One region of the Xanthobacter dioxanivorans genome, then DNA from elsewhere that is predicted to be linked to it. Evidence: predicted binding sites of a transcription regulator. Region 1 holds the regulator's gene; each other region holds the start of a gene.
The links. Region 1 encodes LexA, which represses DNA repair genes until DNA is damaged. Its sites were predicted from a motif close to TGTTCNNNNTGTGTTCNG; they were not measured.
Positions count from the first base shown of each region.

Region 1 (5,609 bases):
GCGATGTGCTCGGCGCCGCGCGTCTCGCCGGCATCATGGCGGCCAAGCGCACCCACGAGCTCATTCCGTTGTGCCACCCGCTCATGCTCACCAAGGTCGAGGTGGAGGTGTCCCCCGATCCCGCCTTGCCGGGCCTCCAGGTGACGGCGCGGGTGAAGACCACCGGGCAGACGGGCGTGGAGATGGAGGCGCTCACGGCGGTTTCGGTCGCCTGCCTCACCATCTATGACATGGCCAAGGCGGCCGACCGTGGCATGCGGATGGAAGGCATAAGGCTTCTGGAGAAATCCGGCGGCCGCAGCGGTCATTTCCGCGCCGACCCGCCGACCGGCTGATACGACGGGCCCATGGTGAAACCAAGCGCGAGAGCAGGAGGCGCGTGATGGCGCTGATGAGCGTCGAGGAGGCCATCGGCCTCGTCACGGCCGAGGTGTCCGCCCTCGGCACCGAGGATGTGCCCGTGGCTGCGGCCGCCGGGCGCGTGCTGGCCCGCGACCTCCTGGCTCGCCGCACCCAGCCCCCCGCCGATATGTCGGCCATGGACGGGTATGCGGTGCGCGGAGCCGACATCGCCGAAACGCCGGCCCGCCTTGCCGTCATCGGCGAATCTGCGGCCGGTCGGCCATTCGCCGGGCCGGTGGGTCTGGGCGAGGCGGTGCGCATCTTTACCGGCGCGGTGGTGCCGGAGGGCGCCGATACGGTGGTGATCCAGGAGAACACCGCGCGTGACGGCGCCATCGTCACCACCACCGCGCCCACCGCCACTTTGCGCAACGTGCGCCTGAAGGGCTGCGACTTCACGGCCGGAACGCCCGGCCTTGTGGCCGGGCGGCGCCTCACCGGGCGCGACATCATGCTCGCCGCCGCCATGGACCACCCCACGCTCCCCGTCGCCCGTCGCCCGCGCGTGGCCCTGATGCAGACGGGGGACGAACTGGTGCTGCCGGGCCAAGGCACCGGCAAGGACAGCGAGATCGTCGTCTCCAACGCCTTCGGCCTCGCCGCCCTCGCCCGTCGTGCCGGCGCCGAGGTGACCGACCTCGGCCTCATCGGCGACGACCTTGCGGCTATTCGCGCCCGGGTGGCGCATGCGCTCTCCGGCGCGTTCGACCTGGTGGTGTCTTCCGGCGGCGCGTCGGTGGGCGATCACGATCTCATGGGGCCGGCGCTGCGGGCGGAGGGCGTCGACCTTTCGGTGCACAAGATCGCGCTCAGGCCGGGCAAGCCGCTGATGTTCGGTAGCCGCGGCGGCGTGCGCGTGCTTGGCCTGCCGGGCAATCCGGTGTCCTCGCACGTCTGCGCCATGGTGTTCCTTGTGCCCCTGGTGCGCGCGCTGCAGGGCGATGCCGCGCCCGGCCCTCTCGCCGCCCCGGCGCGCCTCGCCGTGGACGTTCCGGCCAACGACGCCCGCCGCGACTTCATGCGGGCGCGGCTGGAGCGCCATGCCGACGGATCGGCGCGCGTGACCCCTTTCGCCTCGCAGGACAGCGCCATGCTCAGCGTGCTTGCGGCGGCCGACTGCCTGCTGATCCGCCCGCCTTTCGCCCCCGCCGGCAAGGCCGGAGATCCCTGCGAGATCATTCCGTTCGACGATTGATCCCGCCTTAACCGTGCGTTCACTACTTGCGGAACACAAAAGGAACAGATAAGAACTGTTCATGATTTGTTTCGCGGCGCGCAGGGCTGGGGCGCCGGAGTGAACCGGAGCGCACGCGGCGCCGCTAGGGGGCAAGAGAATGCTGACGCGCAAGCAATATGACCTGCTTCGCTTCATCCACGAGCGGTTGAAGGAAACCGGCGTGCCCCCCTCCTTCGACGAGATGAAGGAGGCGCTGGACCTGAGGTCGAAGTCGGGCATTCACCGTCTCATCACGGCGTTGGAAGAGCGCGGCTTCATCCGGCGCCTGCCCAACCGCGCCCGGGCGCTGGAAGTGGTGCGCCTGCCGGACAGCGTGGCTCCGGGCCTCGCTGCGGCCCACAGCGGCGGGCGCGGCTTTTCCCCATCTGTCATTGAGGGCAGCCTCGGCAAGGTGCGCCCCGCCTCCGGCGACGACGAAACGGCGCCCACGGTATCGGTGCCGGTCATGGGCCGTATCGCCGCCGGCACGCCCATCTCCGCCATTCAGACCCGCAGCCACACCCTCAACATTCCCCCCGAGATGCTGGGCAGCGGCGAGCACTTCGCCCTGGAAGTGCGCGGCGACAGCATGATCGAGGCCGGCATCCTCGACGGCGACACGGTCCTCATCCGCAAGTGCGAGACCGCGGAAACTGGCGACATCATCGTGGCGCTGGTGGACGATGAGGAAGCCACCCTCAAGCGCCTGCGCAAGAAGGGGGCCTCCATCGCGCTGGAAGCCGCCAACCCGGCCTACGAGACCCGTATCTTCGGTCCCGACCGCGTGCGCATCCAGGGCCGCCTCATCGGCCTGATGCGGCGCTACTGACGCTCCGGCGCCTTTGCGTTCTTCTCCCCCGCGGAGAGGAATGGGGTGAGGGGCGGCGACGGTCGCCATGCTCAACGGGGCCGGTTCCTTCGGGAATGCAGCTCCTCACCCCGACCCTTCTCTTCAACAGTCAGCGTCCGGGCCTCGCCCTGCGCGGCGGCGCACATCCCTGCGTGGGCGCAGGCGCGTCATTCCGTCACGAAATGCCCTCCTTGGTCGTGGGGGCGAACGTGAGGTGCGGAAATGAGGAGGTCGCCGAAAGGCCGCGGACGCTCACGGGGATGCCGCGTCGGCTTCGGCATCCTCGGCAGTGCCGACGCTCACCTCGGCCGGCGCCGGCGGCAGGCGTGGCATCCAGGGGCGCTGGACATGGGGGCGGCGCGTCGGCTCCTCACGCCAGATGCCGTCCTTCAGGAAGTAGGCGAGCGTGCCGGTGCGGGCCAGCGTGGCTGGCGTGATCACCTTGGCGGGGCAATCGGCAGGGGGGCGTCGCGGGTGACGACGATGCGCGATTCAAGGCAGTCCGCCTCCAGGCTTTCCGCCCGGCGCGAGACGGCGATGGTGCCGCCGTCCGGCAGCGGCGCCGTGCAGCCGAAGGCGTCGCAGGAGAAGGCGGAGGCGAGGGTCTTGTCCGCCGCTGTCCGCCTGTCGCCCTCACGCGTCATCCATTGCTCCACGATGAGCTTCTGGCCGCGCGCGCCGATCACCGAAAGGCGACCGTCGGCGCCGCGCACGGCCACCGCCTGCGCATCCGGGGCGATGAGCATGTCCGGTCGTGGCGGCGGCCCCGCCAGTGCGAGGGCAAGGCCGAGGGGGACGATGGCCACCGCCGTCAGGACCCCACGCAGCAGGCAGAGGGCGAGCAAAGCGAGGCTGAGCAGGCAGAGCGTCGCCGGGCCCACCGCATCGAGGCGCACGTCCGCGCCCGGCAAGGCGGCGATGCGGTCGGACACCGCGACCATGATCTCGATGCCCCACCCCATCACCGGCCAGGCGAGATGGTCCCATCCGAAGGGCATCAACAGCACGCCGAGGAGGCCGAACGGCATCACCAGGAACGACACCGCCGGCATGGCCGCCAGATTGGCGAGGAGGCCATAGGGGGCCACCCGCTGGAAATGGAAGACCCCGTAGGGCGCCGTGGCGAGGCCCGCGACCAGGGAGGTGAGCGCGGTTCCGCCCACCAGCACCACGATCCATACCAGCACCTGTCCGGCCCAGCCGTCCGGCCGCGGCACGGCGCGCAGGGGCCGCAGGCGCTCATAGGCGGCCACCAGCGCCAAGGTGGCGGCGAACGACATCTGGGTGCCGGGATCGAGCACCGCCTCGGGGGTGAGGGCCAGCACCACCACCGCCGCCACCCCCACCGTGCGCAACGTGAGTGCGGGTCGCCCGGCCAGCACGCCGGACAGCACCAGCGCGGTCATCACGAAGGAACGCTGCGCCGGCACGTCGTTCCCCGAAAGCACGAGATAGGCGGCACTGCCCGCCAGGGCCACCACGGCGGCGAGGGACTTGATGGGAAAGCCCAGCGCCAGCGCCGGCACCATGGCGAGCGCGGCGCGCACGAGCGCAAACAGCGTGCCGGCCACCAGGGCCATGTGCAGGCCGGAGATGGACAGGATGTGGGTGAGGCCCGACACCCGCATGCTCTCCTCCACGGACGGCGGGATGGCGGAGCGATCACCCGCCACAAGCGCCACGGCGATCTCCGCCGGGGTCCCGGAAAGGGAAGCGCGGATGTGCCGGGCGAGGCCGTCGCGCGCCGCGTCCACGCCCATGGCGACGCGCACGGAAAGGGGGGGATCCGCCGCCGGCGCCGGTTTCGGCCGGCCGAGGCCGTAGCCGACCCCGCCGATGCCCCGGAACCACGGCGCCCGGCCGAAATCGTGCGCGCCCGGCATGGCCGCGCCGAGGGGCGGCAGGAGTTGCGCCAGCTGCGTCACATGGGTGCCCACCGCCGGAGCATAGCCTCGCCGCAAGGACAGGCGCACCAATTCGGGGACCGGATCGAGTCCGCGCACCGGCCCGGGGTCCAGCCGCAGCAGGATGCGGTCGCCGGTGGTGCGGTGCTCCACCCGCTCCACGAAACCGGAAAGTCGCACCGGCCCCTTGGGCGGGATTTCCACCGTGGCGTGGCCCATCAGGGCCGTGCGCAGGGCCCCCGTGGCGAAGCCTGCCGTTACCACGGCGGCGCCGACCAGCGCCGCGAACGCCACGGGCCGCGCGCGCGCCAGCACGGCGGACACCGCGAGCACCAGGGCGAGCCCGAGGGCCACGGCGAGCGAGGGTTCCTGGGCCGCGCCGAAATAGGCAAGGATGCCCAGTGCATAGGCGACGGGGAGCCAGAGGATCAGCCGGCCCGAGTTTGCCTCGGCGGCGAGGTCGCGGACGCCCCGCGCCTGCAGAGCATCGAGCAGAGGAAGCAAGCCCAGCGGCGTTGCACGGCGCGTGGCCGGGCCGGCGGCGGCCCCGCCGAGAATGGCGGAGCGGGCGCCGGCGCGCCTTGCTCCCCTTCCGCCAGTCCCGCCCTGCGTGCCGGTCATCCGCGCCCTTTCGGCCGCCCGTGTTTCTTGTGTCCCGCGCCTATGCTACACGGGCGCCTCTCGCGCGCCATGTGGCGGTGCCGACGGTGCCGCCGGACGCCGCTGCCCGCCCGCCCGTCCGCTGCCTGCGGATCGAGCCTCGCCGAGTCCCGCAAGTCCGAGTTCGCCCCATGTCCGAGTTGCCGATGTCGCAGATCGTCACCCGCTTCGCCCCGTCCCCCACCGGCTTCCTGCACATCGGCGGGGCGCGGACGGCCTTGTTCAACTGGCTTTTTGCCCGGCACACGGGCGGAAAGATGCTGTTGCGCATCGAGGATACCGACCGCCAGCGCTCGACGAAGGAGGCCATCGCCGCCATCATCGACGGGCTCAGCTGGATGGGCATCACCTGGGACGGCGACCCGATCTACCAGTTCGCGCGGGCGGACCGGCACCGCGCCGCGGTGGAGGAGATGCTGGCGAAGGGCAACGCCTATCCCTGCTACGCGACCCCGCAGGAGCTGGAGGAGATGCGCGAGCTCGCCCGCAAGGAGGGGCGCCCGCCCCGCTACGACGGCCGCTGGCGCGACCGCGACCCCTCCGAGGCGCCGAAGGACCGCCTGCCCGCCATCCGCCT
Region 1 covers NZ_CP063362.1:4,461,673-4,467,281, forward strand. The annotation lists gene moaC (cyclic pyranopterin monophosphate synthase MoaC) at 1-335, shown strand, start outside; gene EZH22_RS20810 (molybdopterin molybdotransferase MoeA) at 383-1,597, shown strand; gene lexA (transcriptional repressor LexA) at 1,737-2,447, shown strand; gene EZH22_RS20820 (hypothetical protein) at 2,721-2,909, opposite strand; gene EZH22_RS20825 (ComEC/Rec2 family competence protein) at 2,906-4,993, opposite strand; gene gltX (glutamate--tRNA ligase) at 5,179-5,609, shown strand, end outside.

Region 2 (5,609 bases), 1.2 Mb from region 1:
GCAGCAGATCCATGGTGCGCTCGAACGTGCCCGACCCGCCGGCCGCGTCGCGCACCGACTTGATCTTCTGCTGCATGTTCATGCGGTACTGGGGCAGCTCGGCCGCGAGGTCCGTCACCTGCAGCGCCAGCACCCCGCCCAGCGCGAACAGCCCGAGGAAGGTGACCAGCACCACCGTCACCACCGCCGGCGTGCGCGGCAGCCCCACCTTGCGCAGCACCATGATGACCGGGGCGAGCACGAAGGCGAGCAGCACCGCCACCGCCACCGGCACGAACACGTCGCGCCCGATATAGAGCACGGTGACGATGGCGACGGCGGCGAAGAAGGCGAGGAAGCGCTCGCGCCCCGCCGCCGGCAAGGACGGCCCGTACGCGGGATCACCGGACTGGAACATGGACCGCCTTTCCCGTTTCCCGAAAGGGCGAAGCCCCCTCGGACACCTGCGCCACGCCCGGCCGCGGATGGACGGGGACGCACAGGGGGACAACGCTGGCGCGGCCATCGCGATCCATGGCGCATGCGGTTGAACGGCCATGCCGGTATGCCGGGGCGGGAACGCCATCCCCCGGCGGCGCCGGACGTGGCGAGATCACGAGCAGGCGTCATCCCCCGGCCCGTCCGGGAGATCCACTGCGCGGCCAGGCCGGCCGTTCGGCTTCCGGGCGCTGGGCGAGTGACCGGGCGGAGGCCCCGGACAAGATCCGCGGCCAGCCGGCAGCGCCCCTTGCACCGCCGGCGAAGCTGTGCGCCCTTAGGGTCCGCTCCCGCCCCTTGCCACCCGCCCCATGCCATCCTCCCCCACCACCGGCGCGCCGGTCCTGTCCGCCCCGCGCCGCGCCATCCTCGGCTGGATCCTGTTCGATCCGGCCTGCCAGCCCTATTTCACCCTCATCACCACCTTCATCTTCGCCCCCTATTTCGCCTCCGCCGTCGCGCCGACGCCGGCGGACGGGCAGGCCCTGTGGGGATTTGCCACCGGCGCGGCGGGGCTGGTCATCGCCCTGTGCTCACCGGTGCTGGGGGCGGTGGCGGATGCGGCGGGGCGGCGCAAGCCGTGGATCGCCGTGTTCGGGCTGATGCTGATGGCGGGCGCGGCCGGGCTCTGGTTCGCCGCCCCCGGCGACACGGCGCGCATCCCCTTCGTCCTCGCCGCCTTCGCGGTCGGCACCATCGGGGTGGAGTTCGCCACCGTCTTCAACAACGCCATCATGCCGAGCCTCGCCCCGCCGGAACGGCTCGGCCGTCTCTCCGGCACCGGCTGGGCGGCGGGCTATTTCGGCGGCCTCGTCTCGCTGGCGCTCATGCTCGCCTTCTTCTCCACCCAGCCGGACACCGGCCTGACCCTGCTCGGCCGGCCGCCGGCCTTCGGGCTGGAGGCCGCCGCCCGGGAGGGAGACCGGTTTTCGGGGCCGTTCACGGCGCTGTGGTTCGCGGTGCTGGTGCTGCCCATGTTCCTGTTCGTGCCCGATGCGCCCGCCGCCATGCCCATGCGGGCGGCCATCAAGGCCGGCGTCGCCGAGATCCGCGCCCTACTGCCGAAGCTGAAGGCGCGGCCGGTGCTTGCCCGCTTCCTCCTCGCCAACATGGTGTATGCGGACGGGCTGGTCGCCCTGTTCGCCTTCGGCGGCATCTATGCGGCGGGCACGTTCGGCTGGGGCTCCATCGAGATCGGCATCTTCGGCATCGCGCTCACCCTCACCGGCACCGCCGGGGCGCTGGCCGGCGGATGGCTCGACGACGCGCTGGGGCCGCGCGTGGTGATTCTTGCGGCGCTCGTGGCGCTGCTCGTCGCCTGCCTCGGCCTGCTGAGCCTGGACCGCGACGCCGTGCTGTTCGGCCTCGTGCCCACCGCGCCGGGCGCGGGCGGCCTGTTCGGCTCGCTGCCGGAGAAGGCCTATGTGGGCTTCGGCCTCCTCATCGGCCTGGTGGCCGGCCCGCTCCAGGCGGCGAGCCGCACGCTGCTGGTGCGCCTCGCGCCGCGGGAGAACATGGCCGAATGCTTCGGCCTGTTCGCCCTTTCGGGAAAGATCACCTCCTTCGCCGCGCCCACATCGGTGGCCGTGGTGACGGCGGCGACGGGAAGCCAGAAGGCGGGGGTGGCGGTGCTCCTCGCCTTCTTCACCCTCGGGGCGGTGCTGGTGGCGGGCGTGCGCGACCGGACGCGCTGACCGCAGCCTTCGCACGCCCCTTCGCACGCCCCTTGCCGGCGGCGCGGCGAGGGAAAAGGATGCGCCGCCAGACCATGCGTCGCAAAACAGGGAGGCCGCCATGGCCATGCGTTCCATCCGCTTCAACCCCGCGCCGGCCCTCGACAAGTCGGCGGCGACCACCGTGCACGAGTGGTACCAGGATCGCACCGGCGCCTTCTCCGCCGGCTTCTGGGCCTCCGAGCCGTCCGAGATTGAGGTCTCCTACGACGAGGACGAGTTCTGCGTGCTCATCGAGGGCACCGTCGAGCTCACCGACGCCACCGGCCACACCGAGACCTACGAGGCCGGCGCCTCCTTCCTCATCCCGTCGGGCTTCACCGGCACCTGGAAGAGCGTGACGCCGGTGCGGAAATTCTACGTGGTGCACCTGCCGAAAGCGCCGGCGGCGGCGCCGGCCTGAGGTGCGGCGGGAACCATCTGCGCCCGCGCCTTGTTGCCCTTCCAAGACCTTGCACAAGACCCTGCATTGGAAGGAGAAGCGCCATGTCAATCCGGCTTCAGATCGCAGCCATGCTGTTCCTGATGATCCAGGCGGTGATGTTCTTCACCGCCATCCTGTTCCTGCTGCTCTCGCCTTTGGCCCGCGACGCCATGGCGCTGATGCCCTGGGTGGTGGCCAGCACCGTCGCGGTCTCCCTGCCGCTCTCCTGGTGGCTGGCACCGCGGCTGCGCGCCCGCACCTGGCGCCGGGAAGGCACCATGGAATTGCTGAAGTGAATGGCTGAAGTGATCCGCCGACCCCGGTGGACCCGGGATCGGGCGCGCATCGCGCAGGATTGAGTCGCGGACCGGGGCTCGCGGAACACGACCCGAAAAGAGGCGCCCTCGCAATCGCCGTCATTGAGTGCCACTTTGTTCTCAACAGAGAATCAGGCCTTGCGAGTGAACCCTTGAACGAGTTGCCCGATCCGCGCCGGCGCGGCCCAGCCGCGCCCGAGCTTCCCGGCCTGCGCCCCGGCGGCATCGCCGCGCGGGCGCGCGCCGCCATGGCGCCGGCCGCGCCCGAAGCCTCCTACCTCGCCGGCCTCAATCCCGAGCAGCGCGAGGCGGTGGAGACGCTGGACGGGCCGCTCCTGGTGCTCGCCGGCGCCGGCACCGGCAAGACCCGCGTGCTCACCGCCCGCGTCGCCCACATCCTGTCGCAGGGCCGCGCCTATCCCTCGCAGATCCTGGTGGTGACCTTCACCAACAAGGCCGCGCGGGAGATGAAGGACCGCATCCACGCCATGGTGGGCGACCAGATCGAGGGCATGCCCTGGCTCGGCACCTTCCACTCCATCGGCGTGCGGATCCTGCGGCGCCACCACGAGCTGGTGGGGCTGAAGAGCGGCTTCACCATCCTCGACACCGACGACCAGATCCGCCTGCTGAAGCAGCTCTTGGCCGCCGAGAACATCGACGAGAAGCGCTGGCCGGCGCGGCTTCTGGCCTCCACCATCGACGGCTGGAAGAACCGCGGTCTGTCGCCGAAGGACGTGCCGCCGGGCGAGGGCGCGGTGTTCGCCAACGGCAAGGGCGGGATGCTCTACGCCGCCTACCAGGCGCGGCTGAAGGCGCTGAACGCGGTGGACTTCGGCGACCTGCTGCTGGAGGGCATCCGCCTGTTCCGCGAGAACCCGGACGTGCTCGCCGAATATCACAGGCGCTTCAAGTTCCTGCTGGTGGACGAGTATCAGGACACCAACGTCGCCCAGTATCTGTGGCTGCGCCTGCTGGCTCAGGGCTCGAAGAATGTCTGCTGCGTCGGCGACGACGACCAGTCCATCTATGGCTGGCGCGGCGCGGAGGTGGACAACATCCTCAGGTTCGAGAGCGACTTCCCCGGCGCCAAGGTGATCCGGCTGGAGCGCAACTACCGCTCCACCGGCCATATCCTCGCCTCCGCCGCCCACCTCATCGCCCACAATGAGGGCCGGCTCGGCAAGACCCTGTTCTCGGAGGGCGAGGCGGGCGAGCAGGTCACCGTCACCGGGGCGTGGGATTCCGGCGAGGAGGCCCGCGCCGTCGGCGAGGAGATCGAGGCGCTGCAGCGCGCCGGGCATCGCCTGTCGGAGATCGCCATCCTCGTGCGCGCCTCCTTCCAGATGCGCGAGTTCGAAGACCGGTTCGTCACGCTCGGCCTGCCCTACCGGGTCATCGGCGGCCCGCGCTTCTACGAGCGGGCGGAAATCCGCGATGCGCTGGCCTATCTGCGCTGCGTGAACTCCCCCGCCGACGACCTCGCCTTCGAGCGCATCGTCAACGTGCCCAAGCGCGGGATCGGCGATGCCACGGTGAAGCAGATCCACGATGTCGCCCGTGCCGCCGGCGTGCCCTTGCAGGAGGCCGCGCGCGCACTCACGCAGAGCGAGGAATTGAAGCCCAAGGTGCGCGGCACCATGCGCGGCCTGATCGACGCGTTCGAGCGCTGGCGCGAGCAGGCGCGCGTCATGTCCCATACCGAGCTCGCCGAGATCGTGCTGGACGAGAGCGGCTACACCGAGATGTGGCAGAAGGACCGCTCCGCCGAGGCCGCAGGAAGGCTGGAGAATCTCAAGGAGCTGGTGCGCTCCATGGAGCCATTCGAGAACCTCTCCGGCTTCCTGGAGCACATCTCCCTGGTCATGGACACCGACAACGGCGCCGGCGAGGACGCGGTGCAGGTGATGACCCTGCACTCCGCCAAGGGGCTGGAGTTCGACACCGTGTTCCTGCCCGGCTGGGAGGAGGGCCTGTTCCCGCACCAGCGGGCGCTGGACGAGCAGGGCAAGGCCGGGCTGGAGGAAGAGCGGCGGCTCGCCTATGTGGGAATCACCCGGGCCCGCGCCTCGGCGCGCATCTATTTCGCCTCCAACCGGCGCATCCACGGCATGTGGAATTCCACCGTGCCGTCCCGCTTCCTCGACGAGCTGCCCGACGCCCATGTGCGGGTGGAGGAGAGCCGCGGCGGCGCGGGTTGGGGCGGGTCGAGCTATGGCGGCGGCAGCTACGGCGGCAGCCGGTTCGACCGGGCGGAGCCGTTTGCCGGCTCGTCCTACTCAACGCCAGGCTGGCAGCGGGCGCAGAACCAGCGCAGCAGCGGCGGCGGCTCCCGCGGCGGATTCTCGCAGGGCGCCGGCGCGCGCTACGACGCAGGCGCCTCCAGCCGGCGCGGGCCCATGGTGATCGAGGGCACGCTCGTCGCCACCTCGGCCGGCGCGCCCTCCGCCTTCAGCACCGGCGAGCGGGTGTTCCACATCAAGTTCGGCTATGGCGAGGTGGTCGGCATCGACGGCAACAAGCTCACCGTCCAGTTCGACAAGGCCGGCGAGAAGCGGGTGCTGGAGACCTACCTGGAAAAGGTGTGATCTGGAGAAGGTGTGATCTGGAGAAGGTGTGATCTGGAGAAGGTGGGAGGGGCGGCTGCCGCCCCCGCCC
Region 2 covers NZ_CP063362.1:5,674,652-5,680,260, forward strand. The annotation lists gene EZH22_RS26410 (AI-2E family transporter) at 1-397, opposite strand, end outside; gene EZH22_RS26415 (MFS transporter) at 789-2,171, shown strand; gene EZH22_RS26420 (cupin domain-containing protein) at 2,272-2,613, shown strand; gene EZH22_RS26425 (hypothetical protein) at 2,697-2,930, shown strand; gene EZH22_RS26430 (ATP-dependent helicase) at 3,113-5,539, shown strand.
Region 2: a site for LexA is predicted at 3,012-3,029, ahead of EZH22_RS26430 (ATP-dependent helicase). Genes of this name have one in related genera too.

Region 3 (5,609 bases), 3.1 Mb from region 1:
TGTGAATGTCACCAACACCATAGATTTCCAACGCTGATGTGACAATGCCGGCGGCAGGGCCGCGCCGGCGCGCCTTGCCGGCCCCGCTGCCGGATGATAGCCGGCATGGCCGGGTCCAGGCCGGCGTGATTCGATCGGGGGGCATCATGAGGAAGTTCAGCCATATGGCGGCGGGCCTCGCCCTTGCCGCCGGCGTGGCGCTGGCCGCGGCAAGCCCGGCGCAGGCGCAGCTGCGACCCACTCCGGCCGAGGTGGATACCATCGAGGTCCAGGGCGTGGGGCAGGTCACGGTCCTCACCTACCGGGCCCAGTTCGTTTCTGCCGATCCGGTCACCCGCCGCGTGGTGTTGGAGGGGCCGTACGGCCGCCGCTGGGCGGTGATCGCGCCGCCCCTTCTCGGCGACCTCAGCGCCTTCCGGAACAGCGAGACCCTGATCATCCGCGTGGCGCCGGGTGAGGTGACCGCGCTCGGCAAGGCCCGCCAGGGCCGGCCCGGCGAGGTGGTGAACGAGGTGGCGCTCAATGCCGGCCTACCCGGCTGGCCCGAGGGCTTCGGCGTGCGCGAGGTGACGATCACCACCATTTTCGTGGCCATCGACAAGGCGGCGGGCACCGTCACATTCGAGGGACTCGACGGCGTGGTGCGCACCCTGAAGGCCTCCAGGGCCCAGGTGCTCGCCGACCTGCAGCAGGTGGAGCCGGGCGATCTGGCCCAGATCACCTATCTGGAAGGCATCGCGGTCAACGCCATCCGCTGAGGCCGGCCCAGGCCGCCGATGGCATTGGCCGGGCGGCCTGCGCGCCGCGGTCGGTCGGGCGGGCGGGGCGCCCCGTGCTCCGGCGGCCGCCCCAACCACCGGATTCCGGCTGGCCTTCGCATGCCCGTGATGCGCGCGGGCATGCCGGTGCCCTGATCCAGATCGCCACGGTCCGCGCGAGCGCCCACCGCCTGCGCCGTAAAGTGGCATGGCGGCCTGCACCGGGTCAGGCGGCGGCACGCGGGCGCTCGGCGGCGGCGCGGTAGGCCAGCGCTTCCGCGAGATGGCGCCGGCCGACGCCTTCCGCCCCGTCGAGGTCGGCGAGGGTCCGCGCCACCTTGAGCACCCTGTGGTAGCCGCGGGCGCTGAGACGCATGGCGTCCGCCGCATCGCGCAGCAAGGCTGCGCCCGCGGCGTCCGGGACCGCCACCTGCTCCAGAAGGGGGCCGGAGGCGGCGGCATTGGTCCGCACGTCCGGCCGCCCGAGAGCGGCGTAGCGCTCCATCTGGATTTCCCGCGCCAGAGCCACCCGCGCCGCCACCTCCCGCGAGCCTTCGGTGGGCGCCGGCAGGACCAGGTCGGAGGCGGAGACGGCCGGCACCTCCAGATGCAGGTCGATGCGATCGAGGAAGGGGCCGGAGAGTCGCGCCTGGTATTCATCCGCGCAGCGCGGCCCCCGCTTGCAGGTGAAGCCGGGCTCCCCCGCCCGGCCGCATCGGCAGGGGTTCATGGCGGCGATCAGCTGGAACCGCGCGGGATAGGTGACGCGGTGATTGGCCCGCGCAATCAGCACCTCGCCGCTCTCCAGCGGCTGGCGCAGCGAATCCAGCACCTGGGGCGAGAATTCCGGCAATTCGTCGAGGAACAGGACGCCGTTATGGGCGAGGGAGACCTCGCCCGGCTTCGCCTTGGCGCCGCCGCCGACCATGGCGGCCATGCTGGCGGAGTGGTGGGGCGCGCGGAACGGGCGGCGATCCATGAGGGCGCCGTCCTCGATCGCTCCGGCCACCGAGGCGATCATGGACACATCCAGCATCTCGGCCGGCGACAAAGATGGCAGGATCGAGGGAAGCCGCTGCGCCAGCATGGACTTTCCCGCGCCGGGCGGACCAATGAAGAGAAGGTTGTGCCCGCCCGCCGCCGCGACCTCGAGGGCACGCTTTGCGGTCTCCTGGCCCTTCACATCCCTCAGGTCGAGCATGGTTTCCCCCGGCGCCTTCATCCTCGGTTCGGGCCGTCCCATCACCTGCCGGCCGGTCATGTGGTTGGCCAGCTGGATGAGGGATTGGGGCGCGAGGATCTCCATGTCCGGGCTCGCCCAGGCGGCCTCCGCGCCGCAGGGCGCCGGGCAGATCAGGCCATGGCCACGGGCGTTCGCGCCGATGGCGGCGGGCAGCGCGCCGGCCACCGCGGCGATGGCCCCGTCCAGCGCCAGCTCACCCACCACCGTGAAGCCGTCGAGGGCGTCCGACGGGATGGCGCCGATGGCTGCCATCAGCCCGAGGGCGATGGGCAGGTCGTAATGCGAACCCTCCTTGGGCAGGTCGGCCGGGGCGAGGTTCACGGTGATGCGCCGCGCGGGAAGCGCGAGCCCGGAGGCGATGAGGGCGGCGCGCACGCGTTCCTTCGCCTCGGTCACCGCCTTGTCCGGCAGCCCCACGATGGTGAAGGCCGGAAGGCCCGCGGCCACGTGCACCTGCACGTCCACGGGGCGCGCCTCCACCCCTTCGAATGCGACCGTCGCAACCCGCTGGATCACCGCCCGCCCCCGCTGAATGCTCTCAACCAACGGTAGTCGAGACACGCCTCAGCGGCAAGAACGAAAGTGGAACAATTCCGCTTGCGCGGCGTCCGCTCCCGGTTATGCTCCCGCGCAGCTTCGGCGGGATGAGGTGTGCGGCCATGGGGGCGGCGGGTTCGGAAGGCGGCGTGCACAGCCATGACAGCCACGTGGCCGAGATGTTCGGGCCGCAGGCGGCGGCCTATGTGGCGAGCGCGGTGCATGCGCGTGGCGCCGATCTCGAAGCACTGGCGGCACTGGTCGAGGATCTGCGCCCGGCCCGGCTGCTGGACCTCGGCTGCGGCGGCGGCCATGTGAGCTTCACCGCCGCGCCCCATTCCGGCGCCGTGGTGGCCTACGACCTTTCCGCCGACATGCTGGGCGCCGTCACGGCGGAGGCGCAGCGGCGCGGCTTCGACAATATCGTCACCCAGCAGGGCGTGGCCGAACGCCTGCCTTTCGCCGACGGCAGCTTCGACCTGGTGGCCTCCCGCTACAGCGCGCACCACTGGCGCGACGTGCCGGCGGCGATGCATGAGGCGCGGCGCGTGCTGAAGGACGAGGGCCGGATGGTGATCATGGACGTGATCGCCCCCGACTGGCCCGTGGCGGACAGCTTCCTCCAGGCGGTGGAGATCCTGCGCGATCCCTCGCACGGCCGGGATTACAGCGAGGCGGAATGGGTGGATTTCGCGGAGACCGCCCGCCTGCGGGTGACGCGCACCGCGCGCCGGCGCCTGCGGCTGGAATTTGCCTCCTGGGTCGCCCGCATCCGCACGCCGGACCTGCACGTGGCCGCGATCCGTTCCCTGTTCGCCGGGGCGGCCGCGGAGGTGGCCAGCCATTTCGAGTTCGAGCCGGACGGTTCCTTCACCCTCGACACCCTGACCCTGGAGCTGGAAGCGGCGTGAGGGTGACGGAGGGGTCCTGGGCTCGGCCCTATTTCTTCTCCAGCATCAGCGTGCCCTGCTTCTTGATCAGCCCCTGCGCCTTGCGGGCCAGCAGGTCGAGGAGGAAGGGCAGCTCCACCGAGAGGTGAACGGCATCATCGGTCACGTCCAGGGTGCCGTTTGCGGTCTGGGTGAGGGCGGCGATGCGGAAGTCCAGGTGCGCGCCGGTCCACACCTCCTCGAGGAGGGTGATGTGGCGGCCGAAGCGGTCGCGCACGGTGGTGAGCCCGACCTGAAGTCGCCGCACCGCCTCCGCCTGGCCGAGGCGGTGCGGAATGGAGGCGGTGAAGGGCTGTCCCATGGCTGCTCCCGTTGCTTGTCCCGTGCCGCGGCCGGGCACGACCTTCTGGACACGGACTTCTGGCACGACGCCCGGGGAACCCGGACTTCCGGGGCGGTCCGGGTTCCCCGGGGCGGCGTGCGGCCTCAGGCCGCGCGCTTCTCCTCGATCCGGTCCCAGATCTGCGCCGCAATGTCCGGTCCGCCGAGACGCTTGATGGCGCGCAGCCCGGTGGGCGAGGTGACGTTGATCTCGGTGAGGTTGCCGTCGATCACGTCGATCCCCACGAAGATGAGCCCCATCTTCTTCAGCGAAGGACCAATGCGCGCGCAGATCTCCAGTTCCCGGTCGGTGAGGTCGGTGGGTTTCGCCGCGCCGCCGCGCACCATGTTCGAGCGAAGATCGCCCTCGCTGGGCACCCGGTTCACCGCCCCGGCCGCCTCGCCGTCCACCAGGATGATGCGCTTGTCGCCGTGCTTCACGGCGGGCAGGAAGCGCTGGACCACCCAGGGCTCGCGGAAGGTGGTGGCGAACAGGTCGTAGAGCGAGCCGAAATTGAGGTCGTCGGCGGTCAGGCGGAACACGGCGGCCCCGCCATTGCCGTAGAGCGGTTTCATCACCACGTCGCCGAACTCGGCCCGGAAGGCCTTGATCTCGTCGAGGTCGCGGGTGATCAGCGTGGGCGGCATCAGCTCGGGAAACTCGGTGACGAAGATCTTCTCCGGCGCATTGCGCACATGGGCCGGGTCGTTCACCACCAGCGTCTTGGGATGAATGCGCTCGAGCAGGTGCGTCGCCGTCACATAGGCCATGTCGAAGGGCGGGTCCTGGCGCATCAGCACCACGTCCATCTCGCCGAGCGCCACGCGCCGCTTCTCGCCGAGGAGGAAATGGGCTCCCGCCTCGTCCTTCACCTCGAGCGGCTCGATGGTGGCGAAGACCTGGCCGTCGCGCATGGCCATGCGGTCGGGCGTGTAATGGTAAAGCGTGTGCCCGCGCCGCTGGGCTTCGAGCAGGAGGGCGAAGGTGGAATCGCCCGCAATGTTGATGTTGGCAATGTGGTCCATCTGGACCGCGACCTTGAGGGCCATGGCAATCTCCGGCGCCCACGGGGGGCTTCGCCTTATCTATAGGCGGCGGGCGCGCCCCGCCACCTTGCTTCAGAACTCCGCCTCGAACGCGCCGGGCAGGTGCTCGGCCTCGCCGGTGCGGGCGAGCAGCACCGCGTCGAAGCGCATGTTGAGGGCTGACAATTCCGGGTGCGCCGCGAGGTAGGCCGCTGCGGCGGCGGCGATGCGCCGCCGCTGGCGCGGCAGCAGGGAGAAGGCCGCCTCGGCGAGGCCGGCCCTGAGCTTCACCTCGCAGAAGACGAGCAGGTCGCCCTGCCGCGCGATGAGATCGATCTCCCCGGCCTTGGTGCGCACGCGCCGGGCAAGGATGTTGAAGCCCCGCGCGCCCAGCAGGGCGGCGGCGCGGTCTTCCGCGGCGAGCCCCCGGTCGTGGGCGGCACGGCGGCGCTGCGTGTCCGGCGAGGCCGGCGGCTCAGTCATCGCCGGCGGGCTGCGGACCGGAGCGGCCCTCGGTCACGGCGAGGGCCCGGGCATAGACTTCGCGTTTCGGACGCCCGGTCACCGCCGCGACGGCGGCCACCGCGTCCTTCAGCGAGCTCTCCCTGAGGGCGCGGGCGAGGGCTGCGTCCACCGCCGCATCGCCGGCGGCCTCCTCCAGCGGCGGGCCGATGACGAGCACGATCTCGCCCCGCGGAGCCTCCACTCCGGCATAATGCGCGGCGAGGGTGGGAAGGTCGCCCCGGCGCACCTCCTCGAAGGTCTTGGTCAGCT
Region 3 covers NZ_CP063362.1:1,358,332-1,363,940, reverse strand. The annotation lists gene EZH22_RS06565 (hypothetical protein) at 147-758, shown strand; gene EZH22_RS06560 (YifB family Mg chelatase-like AAA ATPase) at 985-2,517, opposite strand; gene EZH22_RS06555 (class I SAM-dependent methyltransferase) at 2,661-3,449, shown strand; gene EZH22_RS06550 (polyhydroxyalkanoic acid system family protein) at 3,478-3,789, opposite strand; gene gshB (glutathione synthase) at 3,915-4,859, opposite strand; gene EZH22_RS06540 (YraN family protein) at 4,929-5,318, opposite strand; gene rsmI (16S rRNA (cytidine(1402)-2'-O)-methyltransferase) at 5,311-5,609, opposite strand, start outside.
Region 3: a site for LexA is predicted at 2,574-2,591, ahead of EZH22_RS06560 (YifB family Mg chelatase-like AAA ATPase). Genes of this name have one in related genera too.